DNA from 3 places in the Polaromonas sp. P1_E11 genome. Region 2 is predicted to be linked to each of the others. Evidence: predicted binding sites of a transcription regulator. Region 2 holds the regulator's gene; each other region holds the start of a gene.
The links. Region 2 encodes sigma-54, which starts transcription at its own class of promoters, with help from an activator protein. Its sites were predicted from a motif close to TGGCANGNAANCTGCTTT; they were not measured.
Positions count from the first base shown of each region.

Region 1: glnA (type I glutamate--ammonia ligase) is a predicted target of sigma-54. The motif match lies at 1,497-1,514, and genes of this name have one in related genera.
Region 3: AC1D11_RS14410 (formate/nitrite transporter family protein) is a predicted target of sigma-54. The motif match lies at 2,470-2,487, and genes of this name have one in related genera.

Region 1 covers NZ_JBFUBA010000002.1:494,258-498,408, reverse strand. Annotated here, with positions in the region: gene AC1D11_RS09840 (EI24 domain-containing protein) at 1-477, shown strand, start outside; gene AC1D11_RS09835 (competence/damage-inducible protein A) at 502-1,326, shown strand; gene glnA (type I glutamate--ammonia ligase) at 1,566-2,981, shown strand; gene AC1D11_RS09825 (hypothetical protein) at 3,163-3,693, shown strand; gene glnL (nitrogen regulation protein NR(II)) at 3,735-4,151, shown strand, end outside.
Region 2 covers NZ_JBFUBA010000005.1:99,214-103,364, reverse strand. Annotated here, with positions in the region: gene AC1D11_RS17700 (THUMP domain-containing class I SAM-dependent RNA methyltransferase) at 1-772, opposite strand, end outside; gene AC1D11_RS17695 (RNA polymerase factor sigma-54) at 815-2,350, opposite strand; gene lptB (LPS export ABC transporter ATP-binding protein) at 2,499-3,290, opposite strand; gene lptA (lipopolysaccharide transport periplasmic protein LptA) at 3,305-3,931, opposite strand; gene AC1D11_RS17680 (thiol:disulfide interchange protein DsbA/DsbL) at 4,090-4,151, opposite strand, start outside.
Region 3 covers NZ_JBFUBA010000003.1:135,594-139,744, forward strand. Annotated here, with positions in the region: gene AC1D11_RS14405 (bifunctional protein-serine/threonine kinase/phosphatase) at 1-1,427, opposite strand, end outside; gene AC1D11_RS14410 (formate/nitrite transporter family protein) at 1,499-2,311, opposite strand; gene AC1D11_RS14415 (DUF6896 domain-containing protein) at 2,763-3,149, opposite strand; gene AC1D11_RS14420 (ketopantoate reductase family protein) at 3,189-4,097, opposite strand.

The DNA.
Region 1 (4,151 bases), on a different contig from region 2:
CCGCTTTGGCTGATTCCGCCGCTGATCCTGGTCTTGCCTCCGCTGATCTGGGGCTGGCTGACCTACCGTGTCATGTCTTATGACGCCATGGTGGACCACGCCAGCAGTGAAGAGCGGCGCCAGATATTCAAGGAGCATCGCCTGCCGTTGCTGGCGATCGGTGTGTTCAGCGGCTACCTCGGCGCGGCTCCCAGCCTGCTGTGGGCCTCGGGCGCGATGTTTGTGGCCATGGCGCCCATCCTGGTGCCGGTGGCCATCTGGATCTACACCCTGGTGTTTGCGTTTTCCTCGCTCTGGTTTGCGCACTACACGCTGTCGGCCCTGGAACAACTTCGCAAGAAGAATAATGCCCTGGCGCCCGACCCGCTTGCGCAAGCAGCTATTGAATCGATAGCAACTGAACTGGCCCCGGAAGCCCTTCCAGGCCCGGCGCCGAGCTTCGGTTCGCTGGGCGGCAAGCCCGAATCACAACCCTGAACCCGTTACCTGACAAGCCTGAACATGACCCCACAATTTGGCCTCATCATCGTCGGCGACGAAATCCTTTCCGGCAAACGCGCCGACAAACACCTGCCCAAAGCCATCGAACTGCTGGGCGCGCGCGGCTTGCAGCTGGCCTATGCCGACTATGTGGGCGACGACCCTGCCCGCATCACGGCAACACTGGCGCGGGCCTTTGCCGCCGCGCGTGAACACGGCGACGTGGTCTTTTCCTGCGGCGGTATAGGCGCCACCCCTGACGACCACACCCGGCAGTGCGCCGCCAGAGCGTTGGGCGTTGACCTTGCGCTGCATCCCACGGCCAAAACACTGATCCTCGAACGCATGGCGGATGTGGCCAAAGAGCAGGGCACGCCCTACGAGCCTGACCGGGACGACAACATCCATCGCCTGAACATGGGCGTGTTTCCGGTCGGCGCGGAGATTATTTCGAACCCTTACAACAAGATTCCCGGCTTTACCTGCCGAGCGGGGCAGGGGGCCGTTCACTTTGTGCCCGGTTTCCCGGTCATGGCCTGGCCCATGATTGAAGGCGTGCTGGATTCAGGCTATACCCACCTGCACCAAAAGTCGGCCTACACCGAAAAGTCAGTGATCATTTTTGGGTCCATGGAGGCCATGCTCACGCCCTTGATGCTCGATATTGAAGCGGCGCATTCCGGCGTCAAGGTCTTCAGCCTGCCGAGCGTGGATCACCCTGAATATGGCCGGCATATTGAGCTCGGGGTGAAAGGCGCCCCTGAAGCGGTGAACCGGGCCTATCCCGTCATGCTGGCGGGGCTGCACAAATTCGACCTGAAATTCGGCCCCGAATTGGTGCGTTAAATAACAGCCCCAAATATGTGCACTTAGCGATTCGCACTTAATTGGTGCATTTGTTACTGCCAGGTGTTTTTTGTATTTTCGGCTGTGCCAAGGCGGGAAGTGAAGCCAGATCACGGCACAATCAGCGGCACAATCCGAGGCTTGGCAGGAAACTGAAGCGCCAATGTCTGTGGCACAAAAAGTGCATTCGACAGCCCGAATAGATTTTTCAACCACCCATCCAGCAACAGGAGATTTTGATGGCAAAGACCGTCGCAGACGTCATGAAAATGGTCAAGGAAAACGAAGTCAAGTTTGTTGACTTCCGTTTTACCGATACCCGGGGCAAAGAACAGCACGTGACCGTGCCCGTGTCCCACTTTGACGAAGACAAATTCACGTCGGGCCATGCGTTCGACGGCTCCTCAATTGCCGGCTGGAAGGGCATTGAAGCCTCCGACATGCAACTGATGCCTGACCCAAAGACGGCCAACATCGATCCGTTCTTTGAAGAAACCACGCTGTTCATGAGCTGCGACGTGCTCGAGCCCGCCGACGGCAAGGCCTATGACCGCGACCCGCGCTCCATCGCGCAGCGCGCAGAGGCTTACCTCAAGGCTTCCGGCCTGGGCGACACCGCTTACTTCGGTCCCGAGCCCGAATTTTTCATTTTTGACGACGTGCGCTGGAATACCGACATGTCGGGTACCTTCTTCAAGATCGAAGAATACGAAGCGCCATGGAATTCGGGCGCCAAGCTCGAAGGCGGCAACCGCGGCCATCGCCCGACCGTCAAAGGCGGCTATTTCCCCGTGCCTCCTGTCGACAGCACGCAAGACATGCGCGCCGAGATGGCCCTGATCCTCGAATCGCTTGGCATCCCCGTTGAAGTGTTCCACCACGAAGTGGCCGGCGCCGGCCAGAACGAAATCGGTACCCGTTTCAGCACGCTGGTTCAGCGCGCCGACTGGACGCAAGTCCTGAAATACGTTGTACAGAACGTGGCCAACGCCTACGGCAAAACCGCCACCTTCATGCCCAAGCCTGTTGTCGGCGACAACGGCTCCGGCATGCACGTTCACCAGTCCATCTGGAAAGACGGCAAGAACCTGTTTGCCGGCGACGGTTATGCAGGCCTGTCTGATTTCGCGCTGTACTACATCGGCGGCATCATCAAGCACGCACGTGCCCTGAATGCCATCACCAACCCAGGCACCAACAGCTACAAGCGTCTGGTTCCTGGCTATGAGGCACCGGTCAAGCTGGCTTACTCGGCCAAAAACCGTTCGGCATCGATCCGCATTCCTTACGTTGCCAATCCCAAGGGCCGCCGTATCGAAGCACGTTTCCCCGATCCGCTGATGAACCCTTACCTGGGCTTCTCGGCCCTGATGATGGCGGGTCTGGATGGCGTGGAAAACAAGATCCATCCGGGCGAAGCCGCCACCAAGGATCTGTACCATCTGCCGCCCGAGGAAGACGCAAAAGTGCCAACCGTGTGCCACAGCCTGGACCAGGCGCTGGACGCACTCGACGTGGGCCGCAGCTTCCTGACCAAGGGTGGAGTGTTCACCGACAGCATGATTGACGCCTACATTGAATTGAAGATGGGTGAAGTCACCCGCCTGCGCCAGGCGACCCACCCCATCGAATTCGAGATGTACTACTCCCTGTAATCAGGGGAGAATGCTCCGGCCGCCAACTGTTTATTTGTACAGTTTGTGGTCAAAAAAGGACGGCAGATGCCGTCCTTTTTTATTGCCCCGGCAGGTTGTGGGTTTGCTGGCTTTGTATTTTTGCACCTTTGCCGCATACTGATAGACCGTCCTTCGCCCTTCCTGGGTATCGGGAGTTCCTATGAAACACACCTTATTGCTTTCTACCTTGTCGTTGCTGCTGGCTGGCGCAGGGAATGCTGCATGGGCGCAGCAGGTATACCGCTGCGCAGGCATCGGAGGTGCGGCCCCTGAATACATCAACAACACCAAAGATGCCCAAAACCGGAGCTGCAAGTTGCTGTCCGGCGGCAATGTGACGGTGATGCAGAGCACGCCGGTGCCCAAAGCCGCGGTTCGTGTGGCTGCGGCCGCAGGCTCCAGTGGCCCGCGCACCGATGGCAGCCCCGAACAGCGGGCCCGCGACAACGATTCGCGCGCCATCCTTGAGGCCGAGTTGAAAAAGGCCGAAGCCAAGCTGGCCGAGCAGCAAAAAGAATTCAACAACGGTGAGCCTGAAAAACAGGGCATTGAGGGCCGTAATTACCAGCGCTACCTGGACCGCGTGGCCGAGCTCAAGGACAGCATCGCCCGCAATCAAAGCGACATTGCCGGCCTGAAGCGCGAAATCTCCCGGCTGCCTGCCCCGGCTTCGGCCGCTGTCGTCAATTAAACCAAGGCGATAAGCCGCGACAAGCCGGCTTCTGGAGGAAAATGGATGGCTTGAATAAGCCCTCCATCCGCGCCGCTTTATCGTCCGTACCGGTCACCGGACTCCCCCCCCGCTTTCAGGCGTTTGACTTGCTGGCTACGCTGGTGGCTGTGGTGCGCACCAACGGCACCGTGGTATTTGCCAATGCTGCACTGGAAGATGCGCTGGGCACTTCACGGCGAACCATTGAAGGCTCTCAGCTTCCCGATTGCTTTACCGAGCCGTTGATTCTGCAAAATGCGCTGGAAGGCGCTGGCAGCAATGAATTTGCCGCCCTGCGCTACGACGCCTGGCTCAAGCGACTGAACCACGAACCGCTGCCCGTGCATGTGGTGGTGGCGCAAACCGACACGCCTGGCGAGGCGATTGTGGAGCTGCTGCCGCTGGAGCAGCAGGCCAAGCAGGAGCGCGAAGAACGT
Region 2 (4,151 bases):
CCGTGGGTTCGGTGATGGCGGCCTCGGCCTGGTCGAGCAGACCGTCCCACACATGGCCCTGGAAAGGCAAGTACTTCTGGAAGGCAAAGCGGCGATTGATGCCGGGCGCGATATTGCAGGCGATCTGCGCCGCTTCAATCGCAATGGTGCCGGAGCCGCAGCAGGGGTCATAAAGCGGCACGCCTTCTTTACAGAGCTGGTCCCAGCCGCTGGCGGCAATCATGGCCGCGGCCAGGGTTTCTTTCAGCGGCGCATCACCCTTGTCTTCACGCCAGCCGCGCTTGAAGAGCGGCTCGCCCGAGGTGTCGATATAAACCGTGACGGTGTCGGTCGTCAGGTGCACGTAGATGCGCACGTCGGGCCAGCGCGTGTCGACGCTGGGCCGCACGTCATCGAACTTGGCGCGAAAACGGTCGGCAATCGCGTCCTTGATCTTCAGCGCCGCGAAGTTCAGGCTTTGCAGCGGGCTGTGCTGGGCGGTGATCTCGACCTTGAAGGTCTGCTTGGGCGTGAACCAGATTTCCCAGGCCACGTTGGCAGCAGCGTTGTAGAGGTCTTGCTCACTGCGGTACTGGTTGTGCTGCAGCTCGATCAGCACGCGCTGCGCCAGCCGGCTGTGCAGGTTGAGCTGCAACGCGTCGCGCCAGGAAGCCTGAAGCTGCACGCCGGCACGCCAGGCTTTGCCGTCAATACCAGTGACACGCTTGACCTCGGTGGCCAGCAGGGTTTCGACGCCTGCGGCGCACGGTAAAAAGAGTTGGAGTTGATTCATGACTGACTTTGAAGGGCGGGGCTGCGCGGCCTGATCGGGCGGCTAGAGTGATTTGCGCAAATTGGCTGGGGCGATGCGCAAGGCTTCGCGGTATTTGGCCACGGTGCGGCGCGCGCATTCAATGCCCTGTTCCTTCAGCATCTCGGAAATCTGGTTGTCGCTGAGCGGCTTCTTGAGGCTTTCGGACGAGACGAATTGTTTGATGAGCGCGCGCACCGCCGTGCTGGAGGCATTGCCGCCGGTTTCGGTGCCGAGCGCGGAGCCAAAGAAATACTTGAGCTCGAAGGTGCCGAAGGGCGTACCCATGTACTTGGCCGTGGTCACGCGCGAGATGGTGGACTCATGCAGCCCCAGCTCGTCGGCGATTTCGCGCAGCACCAGCGGGCGCATGGCGAGCTCGCCGTGCGTGAAGAAGTTTTTCTGCCGCTCCACAATCGCGCTGCTCACGCGCAGGATGGTGTCAAAGCGCTGCTGGATGTTCTTGATGAACCAGCGGGCCTCTTGCAGGCGCTGCTGCAGCGCCTGGCCGCCCTGGCCCTTGTGCTGCTTGAGGGCATTGGCGTAAATGTCGTGCACGCGCAGGCGCGGCATCACGTCGCCATTGAGCGAAACCTTGAAGCCGCGGCCCGATTTGATGACGATGACGTCGGGCACGATCAGGTTGCGCTCCACGTTCACAAAGCGGCGCCCGGGCTTGGGGTCGAGCCGGCCAATCACCGTGATGGCGCCCTTGATGGCGGCTTCGGTGAACCCACACAGGTGCGACAGGCGCTTGACGTCGCGCTTGGCCAGCAGCTCCATCGGTTGCTTGCACATGGCAATGGCTGCGCGGGTTTCTTCGCAGTCCTTGCAGTCCAGCAGCTGCAGGCTCAGGCATTCCGCCAGGTTGCGCGCACCGACTCCGGCAGGCTCCATGTGGTGCAGCAGCTTGAGCGCCATCGCAAAACGCTGCTCCAGCTCTTCCGCCTGCGCCATGTCATCTTTTGCTAGACCGGCCGCGAGCGACGCCAGGCTGTCTTCAAGGTAGCCGTCGTCGTTGAGCGATTCAATGAGGAAGTGCAGCGCGGCACGGTCCTCCTCCGACAGGCGCAAGCTCAGCGATTGCCGGTGCAGGTGGTCCTGCAGCGACTCATGGCTGCCCGTGAGGTCGGAGGCCTCGGCTTCGCTCTCTTCATTGTTGTTCTTGCGCGGCGGTGCGTCGCTTCCCCACTCGCTGTCGTCAGGTGTGGTTTCTACCGAGCCATCGCCTTCCCAGCTTTCCTCGAGCTTGGGCTCCGCGCTGACTTCTGCGTCGTTGGGGGTTGCGGCGCTTGTCTCGTCTGCGCCGCCAGCTATCGAATCCGTAGCAGATTCAAACTCGCGGCTGTCCTGGCTGACCGGCGTGTTGATGTGCTCCAGTCCAAATTCTTCGCGCACCGCCGTCTCTTCCGACACTTCCAGAAACGGGTTTTCGTCGAGCATCTGCTCGACCTCCTGGCTCAGCTCGAGCGTCGACAGCTGCAACAGCCGGATCGACTGCTGCAGCTGGGGCGTCAGCGCAAGATGCTGCGAGACGCGGAGTGACAGACCTTGTTTCACTGGAGGTTTAACTTGGCTCGTTGATAAAAGAGCGGAAAGAATTTTTCAAGCCGGGGCCGCGGATCTGGCTTTGCCAGGCCGCAGGCGTCGCCCCCTCGAGGGGGGCGGGAGCTACACGAAGTGAGCGACAACAGGGGGGAACCATGTTCTACATCTTGAAGTGCTCGCCCAGGTAGACGCGGCGCACATCGGCGTTGTTCACGATCTCGGACGGTGTGCCTTGCGCCAGCACATGGCCGTCGCTGATGATGTAGGCGTGGTCGCAAATACCCAGTGTTTCACGCACGTTGTGGTCCGTGATCAGCACGCCGATGCCACGCGATTTGAGGAAGCCGATGATGCGCTGGATTTCGATCACGGCAATCGGGTCGATACCGGCAAAGGGCTCATCCAGCAGGATGAAGCGCGGCTGGGTTGCCAGCGCCCGCGCGATTTCGACCCGGCGGCGTTCACCGCCCGAGAGCGCCGGTGCCGGTGAGTTGCGCAAATGATCTACCCGCAAATCCTGCAGCAGGGCGTCGAGCCGCGACTCGATGTCTGCGCGCCCCAGCGGTTTTCCGGTTTTGCCGAGTTGCAACTCCAGTACGGCACGCACGTTTTCTTCCACCGTGAGCTTGCGGAAAATCGACGCTTCCTGCGGCAGGTAGCTCAGGCCCAGGCGGGCACGCAGGTGAATCGGCATGTGCTCGACCGATTCGCCGTCGATGGAAATTTCGCCTGCATCGGCGCGCACCAGGCCCACGATCATGTAGAACGAGGTCGTTTTGCCCGCGCCGTTGGGGCCCAGCAGGCCCACGACTTCGCCTTTTTGCACGGACAGCGAAACGTCCTGCACCACCTTGCGGCTGCCGTACGATTTTTGCAGACCTTGCGCAACAAGGCGGCTGGGGGTCAGGGCAGGAGCGGCGGGGGCCGCTGAAGTGTCAGTCACCACATCCATCTGTGCAGTTCTTTCTAGTTCTTTTCATTGCCCAGCGTCGTGCTGGGGCGCAGAACCGGGGCGGGGCCTGCGGGCGGCGCCGCGACGGGTGCCGAGGCTGTCGCGCGGGGTGACAGCATGGCGCGAACCCGCCCCGTGGGGTTGCTGGCCGTACGGTTTTGCGCGCCCCCATCCACGGTGAAGACATCGGTGTTGTTGTCGTAAACAATCAGGCTGCCAGTGGTTTCGTCCACCAGGGTGGCGCCGTTGTAGCGGCGCACCACCGCCCGCTTGATGAACTTCACCAGGTCGGCACGGCTGTCATATTCAATGCGTTCGCCTTCGCCTTCGATGTATTCGTCTACGCCGTCACGCTTTTTCCGGTAAAACGCCAGTTTGCCGGGCGCCGCGATGGACACCGCCTGCTGGTAGCCTTCGGGATCCTGCATGACGTCAACGCGCTCGCCGCGCACGATGGTCGTGCCCTTGGTGATCACCACATTGCCGGTAAAAACGCTGGTTTGCTTCAGGTCGTCATAACGCAGGGCATCTGCTTCCGCGTTCATGGGCTTGTCCCGATCAGCTTTTTCGGCAGCGGCCGGGAAAGCCGACCCCAGCGCCAGGATGACCGGCAGGATGAGGGAAAAAATGGGGTGTTTCATAAGGCACGAATCTTGCTGCTTGGTGTTGGGTCATTGTAGCCATGCCAGCTGCGGGAATGGCTTACTCCGAAAAAGTAGGGGCATAAAAGCCATAAAAAAACCCGCCGTGCAAAGGGCGGGTTTTCGAAAGGCAGGCGCCGGCCTGGCTTTGCCGGGCCTTACTTTTTGGCGTTACGGGTCTGTCCAACCAGGTAATCGGTGACCTGCAGCGCCCGTGCCA
Region 3 (4,151 bases), on a different contig from region 2:
GGCAGCTTGCCCGTCAGCATCTGGTAGGTGATGACGCCGAGCGAGAAAAGGTCTGAGCGCGTGGTACCACCCTCGCCCACAAAATACTCCGGCGCCGAATACTGGGCTGTGCCCAGGATGTCGTTGTGCCCGCCGGGCGCGTCTGCTTCCATGAGGCTGGCCACGCGGGTTGAACCAAAGTCAATGATTTTGGCCGTGCCGGTCTTGTCGATCATGACGTTCTCGGGCCGCAGGTCCTGGTGCAACATCTCCAGCCGGTGAAACGCGCGCAGGCCTTTGGCGATTTGCTCCACCAGCCCGCGCACGGCTTCCAGCCCGGGCCGGGGGTTGTCAATCATCCACTGGCTCAGTGTTTGCCCGTCGATGTATTCGGTGGCCACGTACACGTAATGACGCTTGCGGGTCGGCACATAAGGCTTCAGCACATGCGCGCTGTTGATGCGCCGGGCGATCCACTCTTCCGTCAAAAACCTTTCAAGGTAGGCCGGGTCGCCACCCAAATCTATCGACGGTGTTTTAAGGATGACAAGCTCGCCCGTTTCGTTGTCTGTGGCCAGGTAGATGTGGCTGCGGCTGCTGCCGTGTACTTCGCGGATGATGGTGTAGCCGTCAAACTGCGTCCTGGCCTCAAGAATGGGCGGAAGCGGCAAGCCCGACAGCTGCTGGAGCAGCTCGCCGGCCTGCCCGTTGGGCAGCTCATCAACGCGAACAATTTGCGCCGTGAGGTTGTCGCCGCTTCCTCGCTCCAGGGCTTTTTCAACGATGGATTTGGCGGCCATATCCAGCCCGCCAGGCTCGTCGGCGCAGATGTGGATGAGGCCGGCCATGTCGTATTCGCTGACGTGTTCGTACACGCCGTCGGTGACCAGCAAAAAAATATCGCCCTGTTCCACCTGCTGGGTCTGGTAGTCGATCTCCAGCTGCGGCTTGAAGCCCAGCGCGCGGCCGAGGTAGCTTTGACCCTGGGAAATCCACACGCGATGATCGTTGGTCAGTTGCTCCAGCGTCTTGCCGCGCAGGCGGTAAATGCGTGAATCACCGACATGAAAAATATGCGCGGTGGTCGACTTGATGACCATGGCGCTCAGGGTGCACACATAGCCTTTGTCTTTGTCGTAGCGGTACTGACTTTTCTGCGTTTGCGCATGCAGCCAGGAATTGGTGGCGCTCAAAATCCGCTCAGCCGACGTCTTGACCGACCAGGCTTCCGAGGTGCAGTAATAGTCTTCGAGGAAACCGGTGACGGCGTACTGGCTGGCCACATCGCTGACGGCGCTGCTGCTGATGCCGTCGGCCAATGCAATGGCAATGCCTTTGGCGCTCAGCTGCGGCTCTTTCGGTACATAGATGCCGTGGAAATCCTGGTTGGTTTCCTTGCGGCCCTTGTCCGAATACTGACCTGCCGATATCTTCAGTTCACTGGACATGTGGGGTACCGGCAAAGCCCCCGCGCATCTTTGCATCTTGCATGCGCGGGAGCTTTTGTTTTGGAAGCAGATTATTTAAAGGAACGTGTCGGTCCGGTTTTAATGTGCGTGGCATACAGCGTCAAGCCGGTGAAGGCCAGGCCGCCCACCAGGTTGCCCAGCACGGTCGGGATTTCGTTCCAGATCAGGTAGTCCATGATGGTGAAGTGCGCGCCCAGCAGCAGGCCGGATGGGAACAGGAACATGTTCACGATCGAGTGCTCGAAGACCATGTAGAAGAACAGCATGATGGGCATCCACATCGCGATCACCTTGCCGCTGACCTGGGTGGAGATCATCGCACCGACCACGCCGGCCGACACCATCCAGTTGCACAGCATGCCGCGTACGAACAATGTGAGCATGCCGTTGGCGCCGTACTTCTGGTAGCCCAGCGTGCGGTTCTCGCCCACAACGCCGATGGCCTTGCCCACGGCGCTGGGCTCGGTCGAAAAGCCGTTCGTGACATAGATCGCCATCATCACGGCCACCGTGAAGGCGCCCAGAAAGTTGCCGGTGAACACCAGGCCCCAGTTGCGCAGCACGCCCTTGACCGTGACACCGGGACGCTTGTCGATCAGCGCCAGCGGGCACAGCACGAACACGCCGGTCAGCAAGTCGAAGCCGAACAGGTACAACATGACAAAACCCACCGGAAACAGCACGGCGCCCAGCAGGGGCTGGCCGGTTTGCACGTTGATGGTGACAGCGAACCAGGCCGCCAGCGCCAGGATGGCGCCGGCCATGTAGGCCCGGATAACGGTGTCGCGGGTGGACATGAAGATTTTGGATTCACCCGCATCCACCATCTTGGTCACAAATTCCGAAGGCACTAGATAAGCCATACGATCCCTCTAAATCCTGTTTTTGCAAAAAAAAATCCACTTCGAGATCTTCAAAAAGATGAAGACCGAAGTGGACGACGTTATCCATTCAGATCGATTGGGCACCGCGAGACTCGCTGCACCCTGCGCAGGCCTTCGTTAGCCTGACCCGAGGGATGCAAGCACATACCGTGCCGCTAACAAAACACCGCGAATCCGGCCTTGCAGGCCCTTGAAGGCACTGCGGAGGCGATTGCGCCGCCCCAAATTTGTGCATCGCCATGTCAAGAGGCTGATATTGGTGCCAACCGCACCCTTCCCTTGATACGGCGCCAGGCGGGTGCTCGAGACCGAAGACTTGGATCGGCCCCTCTAGTCGTTGTGCCCTTGCCGGTTCGATTCCGGTCTCAGGCATCGTGGCCCTTCTTAGGTCATGACACCAAAACTGGTGAACCATTTTCCATAGATCCCCCTATTGGTTGATAGCCTCCATCCTCCGATACAACCAAAATACCTGCCCCGACCCCACTGCGCAGCACCGCTTCCGCTTCGGAAATTCCAGTACCGCCCCCTTCGATTCAACAAACTGCTGCAGACGCCAGGCATCAAGGCGGTTGGGATTCTGGATTTCGACGTGTACGTCCACCACGAGGTTCGGCTTTGGATCCCGGCGCCTGAACATCACGCCTACGCCATGTCTTGATACATCCCACATCTGCGCATCCATGCAAAGTTCCACCTTGAACGGAGTCCCCAATAGCAACTCGTTCCTGGTGATTTCAGGATAGAGCGACAGAAGGCTGGCAACCAGCCTGCGCTGCAGCGCTACAAATTCGACAAGAACTGTTAGTTCGACCATGTTTCTTTCGGTGGCGATGAATGGTGTTCTGCCCTGGCCCTATGGCTTCTTGCCTTCCATCAACTTCACCAGGGCCCAAAGCACCCGGTTGGCGGGCGTGGCCACACCCAGGGCTTCACCGCGCCTGACGACCAGCCCGTTGAGGTAGTCGATTTCGGTGGGTTTGCCGCGCGCCAGGTCTTGTGCGGTAGATGACAACTGGTTGGGCATGCTGCCGGCCAGTTTGTCCACGGCCAGATGCATGTCGCCCTGCACCTGCACGCCTTCGGCCTCTGCCACGGCCAGGCATTCGGCCACCACGTCGCGCATGACGTCTTTCACGCCCTCGCCTTCCACGGTTTTGCCGTACGGCAGCTGCGCGATGGCTGAGACGGCGTTGTAGGCGCAGTTGAGGATGAGCTTGGCCCACAGCGCGCCGCGCACATTGCTGGAGATTTCAACTGGCACACCAGCCGCTGTGAAGGCCTGCGCAACCGCCTCGCTCTGGCTGGCCGGCTCAATCACCAGCTCACCGCGGCCATGGTGCCTGACGTGGCCGGGGCCGGCCATTTCGGTGGCCACGTACACCACGGCGGCCGCCACTGCGTGCTGCGGCAACACAATGCGCAGGCGGTCGGCATTGTCTACGCCGTTTTGCAGGCAGAGCACTAGCGCATCCGGCGCCAGGTGCGGCCGGATCAGCGCACCGGCAGCTTCGGTGTCCGTGGATTTCACGCAGAACAGCACCAGGTCAGCACCCTGCACGGCGGTGGGTTCGCTGCTGGCGGCCAGGCGCACATGCTCGTCGAAAGTGCGGGTTTCCATGTGCAGGCCGTCGCTCTGGATGGCGTCAGCATGCCGGGGCCGGGCGATCAGCGTTACGTCAAGTCCCGCTCGGGCCAGCATGCCGCCGTAATAACAACCAACGGCGCCAGCGCCCATCACTGCGACTTTGAGGGATTGGGTCATGGGGGTCTTTGCCTTCGAAGAGATGCAGATACGGAAACGTAAAAAGGAATTGTG